One region of the Alteromonas fortis genome, then DNA from elsewhere that is predicted to be linked to it. Evidence: riboswitches for the same ligand, from Rfam matches in the RefSeq annotation. Region 1 holds a riboswitch; the other holds the start of a gene.
What was found. A riboswitch is a leader RNA that binds a small molecule or an ion and turns the genes downstream of it on or off. The one in region 1 is predicted to bind thiamine pyrophosphate.

Region 1 (9,123 bases):
ACCGTCTACAGAAGCAATTCTCAGACAACGAAGTAACACTAAACGAAAAAGCCGCTGAGCTAGATCAGGCAACTGGTACACTTGGCGAAATGTTTGGTGTAGTACGTCAAGCATCTTCTGAAGCTTATGGTCGTATCTCTACATCAATCGTTAGTGCACAGTTCCCTGGCCGCAGCCAGTTCCTAGCTGAGATGTCTGAAGATTCTAAAGGTCTTCCTAACATCAAAGAACTAGAAGACCTATGGTTTGCACTTCAGAAAGAAATGACTGAAGGTGGTGAAGTAGTTAGGTTTACTACTGAAGTAGTTAACCTAGACGGCGGTTCTTCAGAGCAAGAAGTTGTTCGTATCGGTACTTTCAACCTTGTTGGCCAAGATGGTTACCTAGCTTACGATGCAGAGTCTGAAGTTGTTCAGCCTCTAGGTCGTCAACCAGACGGTCACTTCGTAGCGTCTGCTGAAGACCTAATCGACGCGACTTCAGGTTTCACTCCTTTCTACGCTGACCCTTCTCAAGGCGGTATCCTTGGTCTATTGAAGCAGAAAGCGACTATGTCTGAGCGTTATCACGCGGGTGGTCCAGTAGGTTACACAATCACGCTAATGCTAGCTGTCGGTCTACTTATCGGTCTTTACAAAATGATTACGCTAACCATCACTGGTGGTAAAATGCGTTCACAGCTTAAGAACGTAAACAGTCCATCTGAAGGTAACCCTCTAGGTCGTATTCTTAAAGTTTACCAAGAGAACAAAACTGCTGATGCAGAAAACCTTGAACTTAAACTTGATGAAGCGATTCTTCGCGAGCTTCCAAAAATTGAAAGCGGCATCAACGTAATCAAGATTTTCGCAGCGATTGCTCCTCTACTAGGTCTACTAGGTACAGTACTTGGTATGATCGAGACGTTCCAAACCATCACACTATTCGGTACTGGTGACCCACGTATGATGGCAGGAAGTATCTCAATGGCTCTTGTAACTACTGCTCAAGGTATTATCGCGGCTCTGCCTCTAATCCTTACTCACAGCATCGTAGCTTCTCGTAGCAAGTCAATCATCCACATTCTTGATGAGCAAACTGCGGGTATCGTAGCTGCTCACTCAGAGTCGGAGAAAGCGTAATATGAATTACCTGATTGGATTATTCGAATCGGTCAGGGACTTTATCGCTACCGGCGGTGACGTACTTTACTTCGTTGCTGCCGCGCTCTTTCTCATGTGGGTTTTAATGATTGAGCGTTACTGGTATTTAACCTCGGTCTTCCCAAAGGTGAAGAAAAACATCATCGCGAATTGGGATGCCCGAGCAGATACCACATCATGGTATGCGCATAGAATCCGTGACGCGTGGATTTCTCAAGCGTCAGACGATCTAAACGCTAGAATGCTGATTATCAGAACCATTATTGCAATGTGTCCGTTAATCGGTCTACTTGGAACAGTGACCGGAATGATCAGCGTTTTCGAGACAATGGCAACACAGGGCACCAGCAACGCACGTCTAATGGCGGCTGGTATCTCTATGGCAACTATCCCGACAATGGCGGGAATGGTAGCCGCGCTATCAGGACTGTTCATCAGTTCTCGTCTTGAAGCGAAAGTGAAGCTGGCAAGAGAAGGGCTAGTTGATAGCCTGCCACATCATTAGAGAGAGAGATTATGGCTCGAAAAGTCAGAACCGAGGAAGAAGATGCACAGATCGACATGACACCCATGTTGGATATCGTGTTTATCATGCTGATCTTCTTTATCGTTACCACTGTTTTCGTTAAGGAAGCAGGGATCGAAGTCAACAAGCCAGATGCGAGCCAGGCGATTCTTCACAAAAATGCAAACATTTTCATCGCCGTAACGGAAGACGGAAATGTATGGCTAGATAAGCGTGAAGTAGCGCCGGACAGCGTAAGAGCGAATATTGAAAGACTGCTTACCGAGCAGCCAACTGACTACGTAATCATTCAAGCTGATATTAAAGCGAAGCATGGTTTAGTAGTTGAAATTATGGATCAGGTTAAAGCCGCTGGCGTTAACCGAGTCTCGGTAGCGGCAAGGGGATAAGATGTTACGTATACTTGTATCTATTGTATTAGGTGCTGCGGTCGCATTTGCCCTGTTCGTTCTAATGGCCAAGTTGATTGAAAATTCATCTAGACCAGCAGACGAAGTACCGCCTGCACCGGTTATCGATATTGTAATGCAGGAACCAGACGACCAGACGCAAACGCGTACTCGTGTTCCACCACCACCGCCACCTCCGCCTCCACAGCCTCCGAAAATGGAGCAGGTAGAGCCGGAAACAGCGGAACCTGATGCAGATGGCTTTAGCTTAGCTATTCCAGCTATTGACACAGGTGGTGTTGGTGTAAACATCGGTGGTGTTGGTGCAATGCAACGTGACGGTGAAGCTACACCTATCGTTCGTATCGACCCGAAATATCCACCTGATGCAGCCCGTGACGGCCGCGAAGGTTGGGTAAGACTGTCTTTCACTATCAACGAAGTTGGTGGTGTTGAAGATATCGAAGTTATCGAAGCTGAACCTAAGCGCGTATTCGATCGTGAAGCACGTCGTGCTCTACGTAAGTGGAAATACAAGCCTAAGATCGTTGATGGCAAGCCAGTTAGACAAACAGGCATGTTCGTACAGCTAGACTTTAAACTGGAGCAATGATCATGATGAAACGTACATTCAAAATGTCAGCCGTTGCTTTAGTGCTAGGCGCAGGTGCGGTGCTTTCTGCACCCGCTGCTCTAGCGCAGTCGGCACCTGTTGTTTGCCCTGGATATGAGAAGGGTAAAACAACGCTAGTAGGTGAGCGTACCGGTAAGAAGGTTCAAAAAGCTTTTGAATTCTATAATGAAGACCAGCTTACCGAAGCGTTAAACGTACTTTATGAAATCGACCCATCGGACGATTTTGACAAAGCCTACGTTAAACGTTTCATCGGTAACTTATTGGCTTCACAAGAAGGTCAGGGCGGTAAAGCGTTAAACTACTTGGTCGACTCAGTTGAACCAAAAGTACTTAACGACACAGAGCACTCTCAGACACTTAAATTAATAGGTGATTTGAGCATGCAGGAAGAGAAGTACACTGATGCCATCAAATGGTATAACAAGTGGATGGAATTTACCTGTAAGGAAGATGCTGATGTGTATACTCGCCTAGCGCAAGCTTACTTTGAGTCTAAGCAGTTAGCTAAAATGATTGAGCCAGCAGACAAGGCTATTGCTTTGTATGAAGAGCCAAATAAGAACCCTTATGTTCTTAAGCTAACTTCTTACTACGAGCGTAAGATGTACCCTGAAACGGTTTCTGTAGCGGAAGACCTCGTTAGTACTTTCCCTCAGGAAAAGACTTGGTGGTCGCGTCTTGGTTTTTTCTACATCTTAGTTGAAGACTACAAAAAAGGTCTTTCAACACTAGAACTTGCTTACATGCAAGGCTATCTAGAAAAAGATTCAGAAATTAAAACGCTTGCTCAGCTTTATCAAAGTAATGGTATGCCTTACAAGGCTGCCAAACTGCTTGAAAAGCACATGAAAGAAGGCTTGTTAAAGAACGATGCTGATATGATTGCGAATATCGCTAATGCATATCACCAGGCTAAAAACTTTAAAACAGCGGCAAACTTGTATGCACAAGCTGCGGCTAAGAGTTCAGACCCTGAGCATTATCGTAAACAAGGTACGCTTTTACTTGTAGCAGAAGATTATAAAGGTGCTATCAAAGCTCTAGAAAATGCTCTAGAACGTGGCGCTGAAAACCCAGAGAAGATTCACTTCACTCTTATGGAAGCGAACTTCTACGCGGGTAACTTCAGATCTGCATACAAGCATGTACAAGAAGCTAAGAAAGATCGCTCACTACGTCGTAACGCGGCTGCGTGGGAACCTTACATCAAGGAAAAAGCTAAAAACCGTGGTATTAATATCTAATATTCGGATTTAGCCAAAAGCCTCCTTCGGGAGGCTTTTTTTATGCCTTAAACTTTTGTTTAAGTAAGAAGAAAAGCTAAGAAGGAAAGTAAGATCAAGGCTATTATCAAAGGCAACAGGATAGTAAAAATTAAGCTTCAGTATTTAATGAGGAGACTTACGGGTTTTATTGAAATTGGTCAAAAGCGGCACACAACTCAGTTCTTATTATTGATGTGGTTTCTTTCAAGCCATTTACGATAGTTCCATTATTACTTAAAACGCCTTTGATACGCTTTATATCTATGTTTGAATGACTGAATAGCGCTGTTAAGTAACTCTTTTTGTTTATCACATTTATCAGTAGCGCCAACGTTTCCTGCGTATCCCCAGCTATTCTAGGCATATTGCTGCAATCTCTTGCAAGACTTTGCGTTTCTATTTGAGAGACAGATTGCGCCTCTTTCGACATCTTATGCAAAATTGGCCAAACATCATCTAACGTCCTATAACCTTGAATAAACTGAGCGAGCTTTGTCACATAGATATCGAGCACGGTTTTAGACAGTTCATTTACATTAGCGCCGTCAAAGCTGGCCTTTAATGATTTGAGGTTGGTTACAAGTTCAGTTGTTTTGGGGGAAAGGGGCAGCAAAGCTAACGCGCTCGTCTCACCACTGGCCTTGTTAGGTTTTCTGCCATAATCAACTATGTCAAAACCATTTTGAGTCCAAAAGTTATCTAGCTTCAATGTGGTACCGTAGGACGTGCAAGTTGCATCTATTAATTGTTCCCGGGCTTCGTCAACGACTTTATTTACTACATAACTACCGACGCCTCTTCCTTGAAGCTTTGGATGTACAGCGATACGGTTAACTCTCCAATACTTGTGTGTGGCCGCTTTAGGATCGGTAGAAAGCAGGGTAAGCCTTTGCGCAGCTAGATGGCCTTTAGGTCGGCGGCGCCCCGACGCAATACCTGTTGATACATGGGTTAACTTGATACCACCTTCAATATTTATAATTGCGGCTGCTACCACAAGGGTGCCTAACTTCAGTGTGGCAACCATAACGTCAGGGCTATCCAGTAACCGCATAAAATCGTCAGGCGTGGTTTGGTAGTGCGCCAGCGCAAGAAGGGACATAATTTGCTGAAGCGTGCTTTCATTAACGTTTTCAAAAGAACGTAAACAGAAATTGCATTTCTCTATTAGTTCGACGCTATCTTCTGATTCAATATTTGTGACGTTATCGTTTGCAGTTTTGCTCTCAAACAAGCATGTGCTTTTAAAGAATGCTTCGATAGGGTCATTTTCGAACCATCGCAGTGGGGTCGACAGCGTTAAATGAATGCTACCATTGGGCAAGTTAGGAATGAGTTTATGAATAAATCCGTTTCCCGAGCCTTCATAGCCTTGTAGCGTGGTGCTCAAAATCCACTGAGGGTTAGTCGCTATTATTCGGTTTACGACTGGCAGGGGCATTGAGGCGGCTTCATCAACCACAACAAGGTCAAATGTTGTATTGTTTTTGCTATTTTGGGTATGAAGTAATTCGCTGTCAGGAGGTACCCATTTTACAGAGCCTAAACACGCCCTTCGTGCGTCTACGGAACGCTGCTCTTTATTGATGGAGTCGGTATGATGAAACTGGTAATCTGTTTTGTTGGTGACGTCAAATTGATGAAGCTGAGACATTACGTTAGCAACGTTTTCATGCTGCTCGCTAGTGAGAAGCACGTTTTTCCCTTTCCTTACTAGGCTGTCAATAAATATGCCTAACAAAGAAGATTTACCTCTTCCTCGCGGAGCAGTGACCAAAGCGTTCAACTTATTTAGCGAGTAAGACTGGTACAATTGGCCATATGCGCATTCTTGCTCTTTAGAGCGGAACAACGAACCTCTATAAGCATTTTCTAAGGAGCGCTTTTCTACTCGATAGGTTGCTAAACCCGGTAGCCTAGCTGTAGATTCAGTAAGTATTGCTATGCCAGTATTCGCACGCAGGCATTTAATAAAACGTGCCAGGTATCGGCTATGGGTGAGCGTAAAGCCTTCTGAAAGAAAAGAAACTGAAGCATTGCTGCTCCACTGTTCCAACTCGGGACAGATAAGCACTAAACACCCCTGGTGTTTTACTATGCCTGCCACTGCCATTGCATCACCAGGCTTAAAGGAATCCCTACAATCCAATGTCGCAATATCGTACTCGCTGCCTAGCACTTTTTTGCGTTTTTTTCCCTTCAACTCAGTACTAGTAAAGGTGGCTAGGCTCAAAAATTCAGTTTCATCAGCTGAAGTTTGAATTATGGATAACGCCGCTTCACAAAACGTATCATTACCTGAAATTACCAGCATTCTTCGGTGAACTAGGTAATTTATATCTGATAGGTGTGAGCTATTTTCGCAGTTATTTTTACTGTAGGGGGCAAGAAGCCATTCACGTAATTGATTTAGCGCCATGAATCAGTTTTTTCGGTATAATCTTACGCTATAGTAGCGATTTATTGTGAGGAATTCGAATGCGCTTTCTTTCTCGGCGTTTAGTTATGCCAAATGATCTTAATTACGCCAATTCTTTGTTCGGTGGCCGCGCGTTAGAATGGATAGACGAAGAGGCTGCCATTTGGGCAATCTGTCAGTTAGAGACCAATTGTTTAGTGACTAAGCATATTGGCGAAATTAGTTTTGAATCACCTGCGATGCAAGGTGATATTGTAGAGTTTGGTCTGGAAACCAAGGCGGTAGGTCGGTCATCTATTACCGTAAGTTGCCTAGTGCGCAATAAGGCCACTAAAAAAACTATCTGCTTTGCAGATGACATCGTTTTCGTAAAGGTAGACCCAGATACTCGCCAACCAACAGCACACGGCAAAACGCTAGAAGGGTTAAAAGCACAGACTGACGATGAAGTTCGTCGTCTTAATATGAATATTAACGCTGAATAGCCTTCGGCTCTGCATGCCTTATATTATATAAAAATTATGACCTTAGCTTAATGTCTTATCTGCTTGACGGCGTGTATTGAACTGGTAGACTCCGTCGCAGACGTTGAGGTTACTATTTGAGTGGCCCAACACTATATACCAAGGGGTGTCCGTTTTCGGTCTGAGATCCACGTAAGTGGGAACCCTTAAACCTGATCCGGATAATACCGGCGTAGGGATGGTTCACAGCATAGCCTTATCACCTGCCGTTAGACCCGGATCTTTTTTCTTCAATAAGAACAAGAGATCCCATGTATAAAACACTTTTCACACTATCATTGCTAGCAAGTTCTGTTGCTGCCTATGCACAAGAATCTGCAGCGAACGACACGTCAAAAAACACGCCTTCTGATATTGAACGAGTCGTTGTATCTGGTGACTTTCGACAAACTACACTTGACCAGCTAAGTGCTAGCGCGACTATTTTAGACCAAGAGCGACTTCGCAGCAGGCAGCCAAGTCACATCGACAGTGTGTTAAACAGTATTCCAAACGTTAATTTTGCAGCGGGTGCTTCTCGTGGTCGCTTCGTGCAAATTCGCGGTATTGGCGAGCGTAGCCAGTTTGCTGAACCAATCAACCCTTCTGTAAGCTTTATTGTCGATGAGTTTGATTTTTCAGGCCTAGCTGCAGCAGGTATCATTTTTGATACCAAGCAACTAGAAGTCTATCGCGGACCTCAGGCTACGCTTTACGGCACAGGGGCACTCGCCGGAGCTGTTAAGCTTTCTAGTAATAACGTAGGTAGCGACGCGCCAGACTATGTAGAAGCGCGTATTGGTAACAAAGATAGTTATCGTGTTGAAGGGGCAACGGGAGACGATATCAATTCCGATTGGGGATATCGCGTAGCGCTAGTTCATAACCGTAGCGATGGATTTGTAGAGAATACATTCCTGGATAGAAGCGATACTAATAATATCGATGAGACCGCGTTGCGCTTTGCTGTTGAAGGCAACGTAGACGAACGAACCACACTTGCACTTACCTACCGCTGGTATGATATTGACAACGGCTACGATGCGTTTTCGCTTGATAACGACAACAAAACACTGTCTGACGAGCCAGGTTTTGACGAACACCAAACGCACGCTGTAAGTGCACGTTCTACAACAAATACTGCGGCGGGCGACTTCATCCTTATTGCCACTCATGCGTCTCATAACATCGCGTATGGCTACGATGAAGATTGGACATTCGATGGCTTCCACCCGTGGGGTTATACGTCTTTTGATGCGTACTACCGAGACGTTAAAACGGAAACCGGTGAGGTGCGTTTTGTGTCGTCTGACAGTGCCGCACTTTTCGACGGTATGACAGACTGGACCTTAGGCATATTTTATAAAAACACAGAAGAAAAGTTACTGCGTGAATACACGTATTTGGATAGTGACTTTGCCAGTGAATATACCCCAACGACTACTGCTATCTATGCTCAGACGGAAAGCCGGTTGAATGAAAACCTAGTGCTTGTAGCCGGGTTGAGAATAGAAAACTATGACTTCGATTACGCCGATAACAACCAACTTACACGCGCGTTTGACACCACCATGGTTGGCGGAAAAGTAGCGCTTCAGTATACGCAGGGTGATCACTTCTACTACGGTAGCATTTCACGCGGTTTTAAAGGCGCTGGCTTTAATCCCGACAGCCGAGTAAACGATAATCAACGTTTCTTTGACGAAGAATACAACTGGAACTATGAAGTGGGTGTAAAAGGCCCGTTGCTTACGCCTGATCTTGTTGCTCGTGCGGCAATTTTCTACATGGACAGGACAGATACGCAGGTAAGTGATTTTGACGTTATCACCCGTGATGACGGCACGGCAGGTTTTGTAGATATTATCGATAATGCTGATTTAGGAACAAACAAAGGGGCCGAGCTTGAACTGAGTTGGTTTGCAAACGATGCATGGCAGTTAGATGCAAGTGTTGGTTACTTAAGCGCTACATTTGAAGGGTATACACTAGCAGACGGTACTGAAGTATCTGAGCAAAGACAGGCTCAGTCACCAAAGTGGACCGCAAACCTTTACAGTGAGTACGCACTTACAGACACTATGATATGGCGCGTAGATGTAGACTATAAAAGCGAATACCGTTTTTCCGACGGCCATGATGTTACTGCACCAAGCACGACGCTGGTTAATTCAGAAATCGTAGTTTTACACGGTGACTGGCAGACCTCGCTGTGGATCCAAAATGCGTTTGACCGCGAGTA
Region 2 (9,123 bases), 1.1 Mb from region 1:
TTATTGATTATCGGCTGACTAAAGTGAAGGGTGTGCGAGGCGCAAACAAAGGTATCATATACCTTTGTTTGCCACTCGGCGTGGCCGCCTTTAACGTAAACACTCTTTGCCCCTTTTCCAATAAGCCGGTTTATTGCTGACGCTAAGCTGGTATCGTCGTTTACCGGCAAATTAGACAGCCAAGCGAGCTCGTCGATATTTGGGGTAACCAAATCAACCGTGTTCAACAACTCATCAACAACGCTTTCAGTTAAGTCGCTTAACATACCGCCAGATGAAGAAGCCTGCACAGGGTCCCATATCACAAACGGGCGAGGCTTTATTAACGACTGAATACGTGCGCAAAGTAAAAGCGCTTGCTCATCGCTTGCGATAGCGCCAATTTTAATAGCGCGTGGCGGCGTATCTTCGTATAGTACTTGCCACTGCTGGTTTAACGCAGATGCACTCACACTGTCTTTACTAAGCAGTTGCTGGTTTGATTGCACAGTAATTTGTGTGGTGAGCACACAGGCATGAGCGCTTAAATCGGCAAGCGTGATGGCGTCGCGGGTTATACCCGCGCCACCACTTGAGTCAACGCCGCCTATGCACCATACCACCGGCAACCTAACGCTAGGCGGCTCTAGTACGGGTTTGGTTAGGTGGCTGTTTGTCATGGCAACTCTACCTTGCTATCGGCAGTGTGATAAAGCTGAGCACCCGACTGATTAAACGCATCAGCCATGTCTTTCATGCCTTTCTCTTTCTCGAGCTCTTGGGTTTCAGCTTGTTTAGCGACATCACGTACTTCTTGAGAAATTTTCATGCTGCAGAATTTTGGGCCGCACATAGAGCAAAAGTGCGCAACTTTGCCAGAGGCCTGCGGCAAGGTTTCATCGTGATAAGCGCGAGCAGTATGAGGGTCTAATGCTAGGTTAAACTGATCTTCCCATCTAAACTCGAAGCGCGCTTTCGACATAGCATTGTCGCGTATTTGCGCGCCGGGGTGGCCCTTCGCCAGGTCGGCAGCGTGCGCCGCTATTTTGTAGGTGATAAGCCCCTGTTTAACGTCTTCTTTGTTAGGTAAACCCAAATGCTCTTTAGGCGTTACGTAGCACAGCATTGCGCATCCGTACCAACCAATCATGGCGGCGCCAATACCTGAGGTAAAGTGATCGTAGCCAGGTGCAATGTCTGTGGTAAGTGGGCCAAGGGTATAAAACGGCGCTTCGTGACAGTGCTTAAGCTGCTCTTCCATGTTCACTTTAATCATGTGCATTGGCACATGCCCTGGGCCTTCAATCATTACCTGAACATCGTATTCCCAGGCTATTTTGGTCAGCTCACCAAGGGTACGTAACTCAGAGAATTGCGCATCGTCGTTGGCATCGGCCACGCTACCAGGGCGCAAGCCATCACCTAGCGACAATGCTACATCGTATTTCGCGCAAATTTCGCAGATATCATGGAAGTGTTCATACAAAAAGCTTTGCTGGTGGTGACTCAAACACCACTTCGCCATGATTGAACCACCGCGCGATACAATGCCAGTAACTCGCTTTGCGGTAAGGTGAACGTATTCAAGCAACACGCCTGCGTGAATGGTGAAGTAATCCACACCTTGCTCAGCTTGTTCGATAAGCGTGTCTTTAAACATCTCCCAGGTTAAATCTTCGGCTACGCCATTCACTTTTTCTAGCGCTTGGTAAATAGGTACGGTGCCAAGAGGTACCGGGCTATTTCGCAGCAGCCACTCGCGGGTTTCGTGAATATTTCTACCGGTAGATAAGTCCATGATGGTATCGGCGCCCCAGCGCGTTGACCACACCAGCTTTTCTACCTCTTCTTCGATTGACGAGGTAACTGCCGAATTACCAATATTCGCGTTAATTTTCACCAAGAAGTTGCGGCCGATAATCATTGGCTCTAGTTCGGGGTGATTAATATTACATGGAATGATGGCGCGGCCTGCGGCTACTTCTTGGCGAACAAATTCAGGCGTGATGGTATCGGGCAAATTCGCGCCAAAGTGCTCTCCTTTATGCTGCTGCGTTAGCTCCGCATCTTTAATGGCTTGACGGCCCATGTTTTCACGAATGGCAATGTATTCCATTTCAGGGGTAACAATGCCTTGTCTTGCGTAGTGAAGCTGGGTGACGTTCTTGCCCGCTTTCGCTTTTAACGGTTTGCGGCTGCGAATAAAGCGAAAATCTTCAGTAAAGATGTCGTTTTCACGCTCTTTCGCGAAGCTTGATGAAACGCCTTCAAGCTCAACGGTATCGCTGCGCTCTTCAATCCACTTTTGGCGAAGTGGGCTTAAGCCTTTGTGAACATCAATATTTTCTAGCGGATCGCCGTAGGGCCCTGAGGTGTCATACACCGGAATAGGTGGGTTTGGCTCTAAGATAGGGTTTTCTTCGGTGCCACCGACTAGGCTGTCATGCTGGTGGATAAGGCGCATGGCCACTCGGATATCGTCGCGGCTGCCACACTCGTAGTGGCGCGTTGAATTGGGGTAAGCTTCGCCCGCTAGTTCATTAATGAATTGCTGAGCTTGTTGGCGTTGTTCGCGTCTGTTCGACATAGCATTTTACCTTGTAAATTTAGGTTCTAAAAATGCTTGTCAGGAGTGAAGGAGAATACAGTGTGTAAGTGTTTGAAGGGCGGAACCTTCTACTGTAGCGAGGTTGAAAGTAAAGGAGCTAAGAATGAGCCCGTTAATGTTTACTGTCGTTTGCTCTTAAGGCCTTAAGCAATTTACTTTGAGTTAGAAATTACATCATTGAAATTTGATGCTTTATCTCAAAGTTAACGCTCGGTACCCGTTATGAAAGTGACAAACAAACCACTAAGTAATCTAACCTTGCTTCACAATGCCAAACTGTTGCTTAACATCGTGCACATTGTATTTTCTTGTTCCCTTCGCAGGTACTAGCCTGATCAGGTTCTACGGATCCCACTTTCGCGGTCTCAGCTTACTGGGTTACCAGTGAAGCACTCCGACAAGTTGTTTGTTTCAATTCGGGCTGTTTTTTGTTGAAGTAGCCCGAATTGAGAATTCCCTTTTACTATATCTTCAACTTTAGTTGGATTACAAGTACTACCAGAAAGCTAAACGAATATTCATTTAGCTAGCTAGTTGCTGTCCTTCTTTGTAAAGCTGAAGGGCGGTGGCTGTGTCTTGCTTGCGTTCACTAATGGCAGATAGCAGCAATAAGTCTTCTTTGCGCGACTCCATTTTGGTAGCTTTAAGCAAGGCTTTTTCAGCTAACACATCATCGCCCGAGTTGAACGCCACTTGGCCTAGCGTGGAATAAAGCTCAACGTTCTCTTCGTCTTGCTTTATCCAGCTTTCAAGTAAACGTAATGATGGTGATGCATCAGGAATATTAAGCTGCGTAAACAGCGGGAATAGCGCGCTGTTCGGCCCACGTTTTTGCCATTCAACCAGCAAGTTCTGTGCATCGGCATGCATACCTTGGTCAAGTAACTGTTGCACGTAAGCAGCGCGATAAGCGTCGTCGTGACGTAATTTACGAGGCAGGGTGTCCCAGTATGATTTAAGCTCAACGGCACCTTGCTTACTGGCAATTTCTGCAAACTTACCTTTAGCAATACGCTGGCTCCACGTGGTGTAGTCAGCTTTAGGCAAGGCTTTACGCCAACCCGATAAATTCTCTTGAAGCACCTGCCACTTACCTAACTTGGCAAGAATTTGCGCTTTTAGCTGCACAACCTGCTTGTTGTCACGATCTTGCTCGTCTAGTTCGTTAAGCTTTTCGAGTGCCGCCTCAAACTTTTCTTCAGCTACATCAATGCGTGCATGCATTACCGTTGCGGCTACTTTCGCTTTCGGAAAATCAGTGGCCTGAACCAGAAAATATCGGGCTTTGGCTAGGTCGTCGTTGGCAAACGCAATCTGCGCTGAAGCCAAATAGTTTACTCCTTCAAAATCACCATTGGTGGTTTTGCCTAATGCTTTTTGTGCCGAATCAAAATCACCTGCGGCCATGGCGTGCAAGCCATCGTAAAATGCGCGCTTGCGCTTGCGTTCACCTAAAGTGCCGAACCATTTATGTGAGCCTGTAATTAAGCTTAACGCCCACAAAACAAAACGGGATAACACATACCAGGCAATAACGGCACCAATGACCAAAATACAAAAGCTGATCACGGTCATTTCAATAGCTGTGCTGCCTAGAGAAATAAGTACGTAACCTTTATCGCCAAGTATCATTGGACCAACAATAAGCGCAACAACGAATGCGGCTAATACCGCAAGGGCAATAGCTAACCATTTCATAGTGCACTTGCTCCTTGTCCAAACACCTGCTTAACACGGCTATCCAGTAAACGCTCTAGCGGTTTTTGTGACGCTAGCTCTGTAGGAATTGGGCGTGAAATATCGGTGGCAATCAGGTTTTGTAGTGCGTCAACAAAGCCGGTTACCTGACTTTTCTCTGTGTCGTACTTTTCAATAAGCAGCGTTTGTGCATATTGAAGCGATTGACTGTAAAGCCCCGCATCGCCTTGAAGCGCGGCAGTTTGAGCGTGCATAAGCTGCAGACGAAGCTGCTCTTTTGCCAAGAACTGTGCTTCTAATGACAGTACGGGCTCAACCGGGCCTTCAATAGTTTTAACGGTAAGAAAATCATTTACCAACGAACGCCACACCTTCGCAAGGTTGTCCTGCCAGTCGTCAGCCGACTCTGACAAGGTGGTGTCTTCTGCGTTAGCATCTTCAGGCTTTTCGAAGGTATCCAATGGCAACTTGTCGATTTGCGCAATCATGCCAGTAAGGGCAAGCGCTACTGAGCTTTGTGACACAGGGTTTAGCTGCTGTAGTGTTTGAATATCTTCAGCTAGGTTAGCGCGAACGGGTAGTACCGACGGGTCAGCCAAAGACTTTAAGCGCTTATCTGCATTGACCAATAGCAAAATTGCTGTGCGAACATCGTTTTCCAGCCAAAGCTTTCTACCCGCCATACGAACTAAATAGTCAGCTTCTGCAATTAGCCAGTCGGCTGGGCGGCGACCTTCCATATTATTAAGCTGTTGAAGGGTAGACTCGGCCTGTAAGCTAAGTTTCTCGTTCTCAGACTTAAGTTCATCGACCGTATCTTGTAAGGCTTTATTCGTTCGCGACACGTCTTCTAGCGACGCTAAGATGTCGCTACGTTCTCGTTCTATATTGTTTAACTTTGCCGTGTTGCTTTGCTGTGTGTTGGCGGAATCTGCGCTAGCCGACTGTTGCTGCATATAATACCAATAGCCCGCGCCAGCCATGCCTATTACGGCTAAGAACAAAATGATTACAACGAACCATAGCAGGCCATTGCCTGATGATTTCTTTTTCTTAGCTCCAGATTCAGTCGATTCACTCTGCGTGGCAGAAGACTCAATTACTTCTTTTTCAGCTTCCACTTTTACGAGTTCCTCTTTTTGTGGGCTATTTTCATTATTGTTGGCCATTCAATACTCCCAGTTATCCTTTACCCAGGCGATGAGTGCCTGATCGGTGGCTCGCTGACAAACCGCTACCTCTTTAACACCTTTACTGTTAAGGGTTTGGGCGACTCGGTCACTCACTGTTAACCATTTAAAGGCTAACAAAGCGTTACCAAATTGTTCTATCAGTTGCAGTGCCATTGCTTCGCTTGTAGCGATAATGCCGCTAACTTCGCCCATTTTCCAACGTTTTGTGTAAACTGGGCGTGTAAGTTGCTCCCTTTTATAAACGCAAAAGCTATTTACTAAAATACCTTTTTCGTCTAATCCTTTTGCTATGGCTTCTCGTCCACCTTCACCTTTAATAATAACGACATGCTTACAGTTTGCCTCATTAAGCTGATGCATTGCCAGTATACCTTCGGATGTATGGACCTTTGGAGTAACAACGTTCGCCGAAGAAAACGTTTCAAGGCCTGCCTGCAGTTTGCGCGCAGTGGCATCGCCAACAGCAATAATTAAAGGGAGTGGGGAGGCTATGTCACGCAGCCCCGAAATAACACTATTCACAGCGTATACGCTGGTAACAATAATTGCGTTTACTGTATTTGAAGCTAAATATTCTGCTGCGGCTTTTCGTTCAGACGAGATATCAATAATGTCAGAGGTGGCTACCCCTACCGCTTTAATGCCCGCTTGCTCGAAAGCCGAAGCACTCGCTTTTAATTTTGGCAGTGGGCGCGTGAACAGAAGCATATTATCGAACTCTCATCCTTTTAAGTTTGCTGCGCATTTCTATGTGCGCAGAAATGCGCGCTTCTTTTACGTATAACTTAGTTATAAAGTGCTTTAAGAATTTCCCCGGCACCTTGCTCTAATAGCGCTTCCGCTACTTCAACACCTATGTCTGCGGCTTTTTCGCGTGACGCAGTAGCAGACGCAAACAGCAGCTCAGAGCCATCTGGTTTTCCAACCATACCAGTTAAGGTTAGTACGTCGCCGTCTAGGGTAGCAAAACTACCAATAGGTACTTGGCAGCCGCCTTCCAATCTCTCATTCATGGCGCGCTCTGCGGTAACACGGGTATTGGTATCGGTATGATTTAACGCTTGTAGCAAGTTAATTAGCTCTTCGTCGTCGTTACGGCATTCAATACCTACTGCACCTTGGCCTACAGCCGGCAGCGAAATGTCGGCAGGCAACGGCATACGAATACGAGATTCCATTTCAAGACGAATAAGGCCAGCGGAAGCTAGGATAATGGCGTCGTATTCACCCGCATCTAGCTTTGCTAATCGCGTGTTCACATTACCGCGTAAATCTTTAATGATGAGATCTGGACGATATTTGCGAACTTGGCACTGTCTGCGAAGGCTAGATGTGCCGACAACTGCTCCTTGTGGCAACGCATCTAGGCTATCGTGGTCATTAGAAACAAAGGCATCAAACGGGTTTTCGCGTTCACAAATAGCGTGTAAACCAAAACCTTCAGGAAACTCTACTGGGACGTCTTTCATTGAGTGAACCGCGATATCAGCACGGCCTTCCAACATGGCTATTTCAAGTTCTTTAATGAACAGTCCTTTACCGCCAATTTTCGCCAATGGCGTATCTAAAATTTTATCGCCCTGCGTACTCATAGGCACAAGCTCAACGGTCATTGATGGATAGTGCTCCATTAATTTTGCCTTCACATACTCTGCTTGCCAAAGCGCTAGCGCGCTTTTTCTAGTAGCAATTCGAACGGTGCGGGTAGTGTTGAGGTGACTCATGGCTATTCCAAACTCTGTAAAAAAAAGAAACTTAAACGCTGTAACACAACGTTATACGAGATACTTCGTAGTATACGCATTTTCTGGGTTAATGTTTGAAATTAGGCGCAGTTTTCTACTTGGTTTTTGTGCAAATATACGTCTATGCTGTAGTTGGACGAAGTGTCTGCTTATAAATTTGGGGAGTAGAGTTGTTAGATGGACAACACGCCAATTGGACAATTACTAAGAAACGCGCAACAAGACGAAGCTGAAGTAAAAAGACGCAAACTGACGTTGTATTTCATTTCCTATGTTGGTGGCACCATAATCGCATTTATGGCGTGGCTCAATTTTGGTACCAATAACCCATTGTTGGTTAGTGTATTAGCTACATCTGCCACCGTTATTTACCTCAACGTTGCGCTTTCACATATTTTCCCCAAAAGTGATGTGTTTTATTATTTCGCAGGGCTTATTGTTCTTTTTACCATCAATGCCTTGGTTTATACCGGCGGGCTGAACAACACGGGCTTGTACTTCATATTTCCACTACTTTTTATTCAAATAATAGTGGTGCGATTTAAACCCGCTATGCTCTATGTTGCAGTCACCATAGGGTTGTCGATTTATATGCTGTATAACCAAGACGCTATTGTTGCAAAATACCCTGATGAGCATGTTTCACGATTTTTAATTGCGACATTCTGTTTTATTTGCGTTGCTTTTATTGGAGAAAATTTCTGGCACAAAAGCCGAAAAGAAATGCTGCGTGAAAACTTAGAGCGCATGAAGCAAGCTAACACAGACCCGCTAACCAAATTACCAAATAGACGTTTTTTAGAAACCGTCTTTTTTGAACGTGCCATGAAAGACCCTGGCGCCTATTTCCCTCTTACAACAGTGGTTGTCGATATAGACCATTTCAAGAAGATTAACGACACCTATGGTCATGATATTGGTGATGAGGTGCTAATCCACTTCACTAGCATTATCAAAGGTGCTGTTAGAGCATCTGACATTGTTGCGCGTACCGGCGGAGAAGAGTTCTTGGTACTCTTTCCTCTAGCGCCTTTGAGCCAAGGCGTAAAACTTGCGGAAAAAATGAGAAAGGTTGTTGAAGAAAATCCATTTATAGAAGGGGATATCAATCACAACATTACCGCCAGTTTTGGCGTGGCTACCGCGCTTACTGACGACAAACTGCACGCTAGCTTAAAGCACGCTGATGATAATCTCTATAAAGCTAAAAATGGGGGGAGAAACCGCGTTGCAGAATAGAGGGATGTTTGAAACGTCCTGTTTGGAATCTTAATGCAAAGTATGGACGCAACGCGTGAATATAACGGTAATAACCACAAAGGTGCTCGACATAGTGTGGTAATTAGATAAGTGTGATAATTCGCTTTTTTATAGCTAACTATCACACTGAATAATGCTTCGTGAAACTTAGTTTAGAACTTTCTGAAGCCAATCACTGATATCGCTTAGCTCATCCATACATACATTATGCTGCATGTTGTAGGTTTGCCATGTGGCTTTAAAACCGTTTTCGTTTAACGTTTTAAATGCCGCATTGCCCATGAATACGGGTACCACTTCGTCCTGCTCGCCGTGCGCCATCATAATAGGCGTTTCACGATTTGTGTCTGTTGCCTCACTTGCAAGTAGCGATGGCTCACTCATATAAGTTGATAGTGCAATAACGCCAGCAAACTTACGGGCATATCGAGGTGCTAGATGAAGTGCAATTACCCCGCCTTGAGAAAACCCAGCAAGTACTATGCGTTCGCTAGGAATACCACTTTCAATTTGCGCTTCAATAAGTGCTTCTACTTGGGCAGCTGATTCTTTTACGCCTTCTAAATCGGCACGGCTTTCAAAGTCCAGTGATTTGATGTCGTACCATGCACGCATACGCATTCCACCGTTAATGGTTACG

Region 2: it holds a riboswitch for thiamine pyrophosphate, as region 1 does, so the genes downstream of both, thiC (phosphomethylpyrimidine synthase ThiC) here and PCAR9_RS05290 (TonB-dependent receptor) in region 1, are expected to answer to the same signal.

Annotation. Positions count from the first base shown of each region.
Region 1 covers NZ_LR812090.1:1,207,919-1,217,041, forward strand. The annotation lists gene PCAR9_RS05255 (MotA/TolQ/ExbB proton channel family protein) at 1-1,121, shown strand, start outside; gene PCAR9_RS05260 (MotA/TolQ/ExbB proton channel family protein) at 1,123-1,647, shown strand; gene PCAR9_RS05265 (ExbD/TolR family protein) at 1,659-2,057, shown strand; gene PCAR9_RS05270 (energy transducer TonB) at 2,059-2,670, shown strand; gene PCAR9_RS05275 (tetratricopeptide repeat protein) at 2,673-3,938, shown strand; gene PCAR9_RS05280 (GNAT family N-acetyltransferase) at 4,105-6,378, opposite strand; gene PCAR9_RS05285 (acyl-CoA thioesterase) at 6,438-6,863, shown strand; TPP riboswitch at 6,995-7,098, shown strand; gene PCAR9_RS05290 (TonB-dependent receptor) at 7,154-9,123, shown strand, end outside.
Region 2 covers NZ_LR812090.1:135,762-144,884, forward strand. The annotation lists gene thiE (thiamine phosphate synthase) at 1-659, opposite strand, end outside; gene thiC (phosphomethylpyrimidine synthase ThiC) at 656-2,566, opposite strand; TPP riboswitch at 2,883-2,994, opposite strand; gene PCAR9_RS00615 (heme biosynthesis HemY N-terminal domain-containing protein) at 3,110-4,285, opposite strand; gene PCAR9_RS00620 (uroporphyrinogen-III C-methyltransferase) at 4,282-5,454, opposite strand; gene PCAR9_RS00625 (uroporphyrinogen-III synthase) at 5,455-6,186, opposite strand; gene hemC (hydroxymethylbilane synthase) at 6,264-7,202, opposite strand; gene PCAR9_RS00635 (GGDEF domain-containing protein) at 7,401-8,462, shown strand; gene PCAR9_RS00640 (alpha/beta hydrolase) at 8,631-9,123, opposite strand, start outside.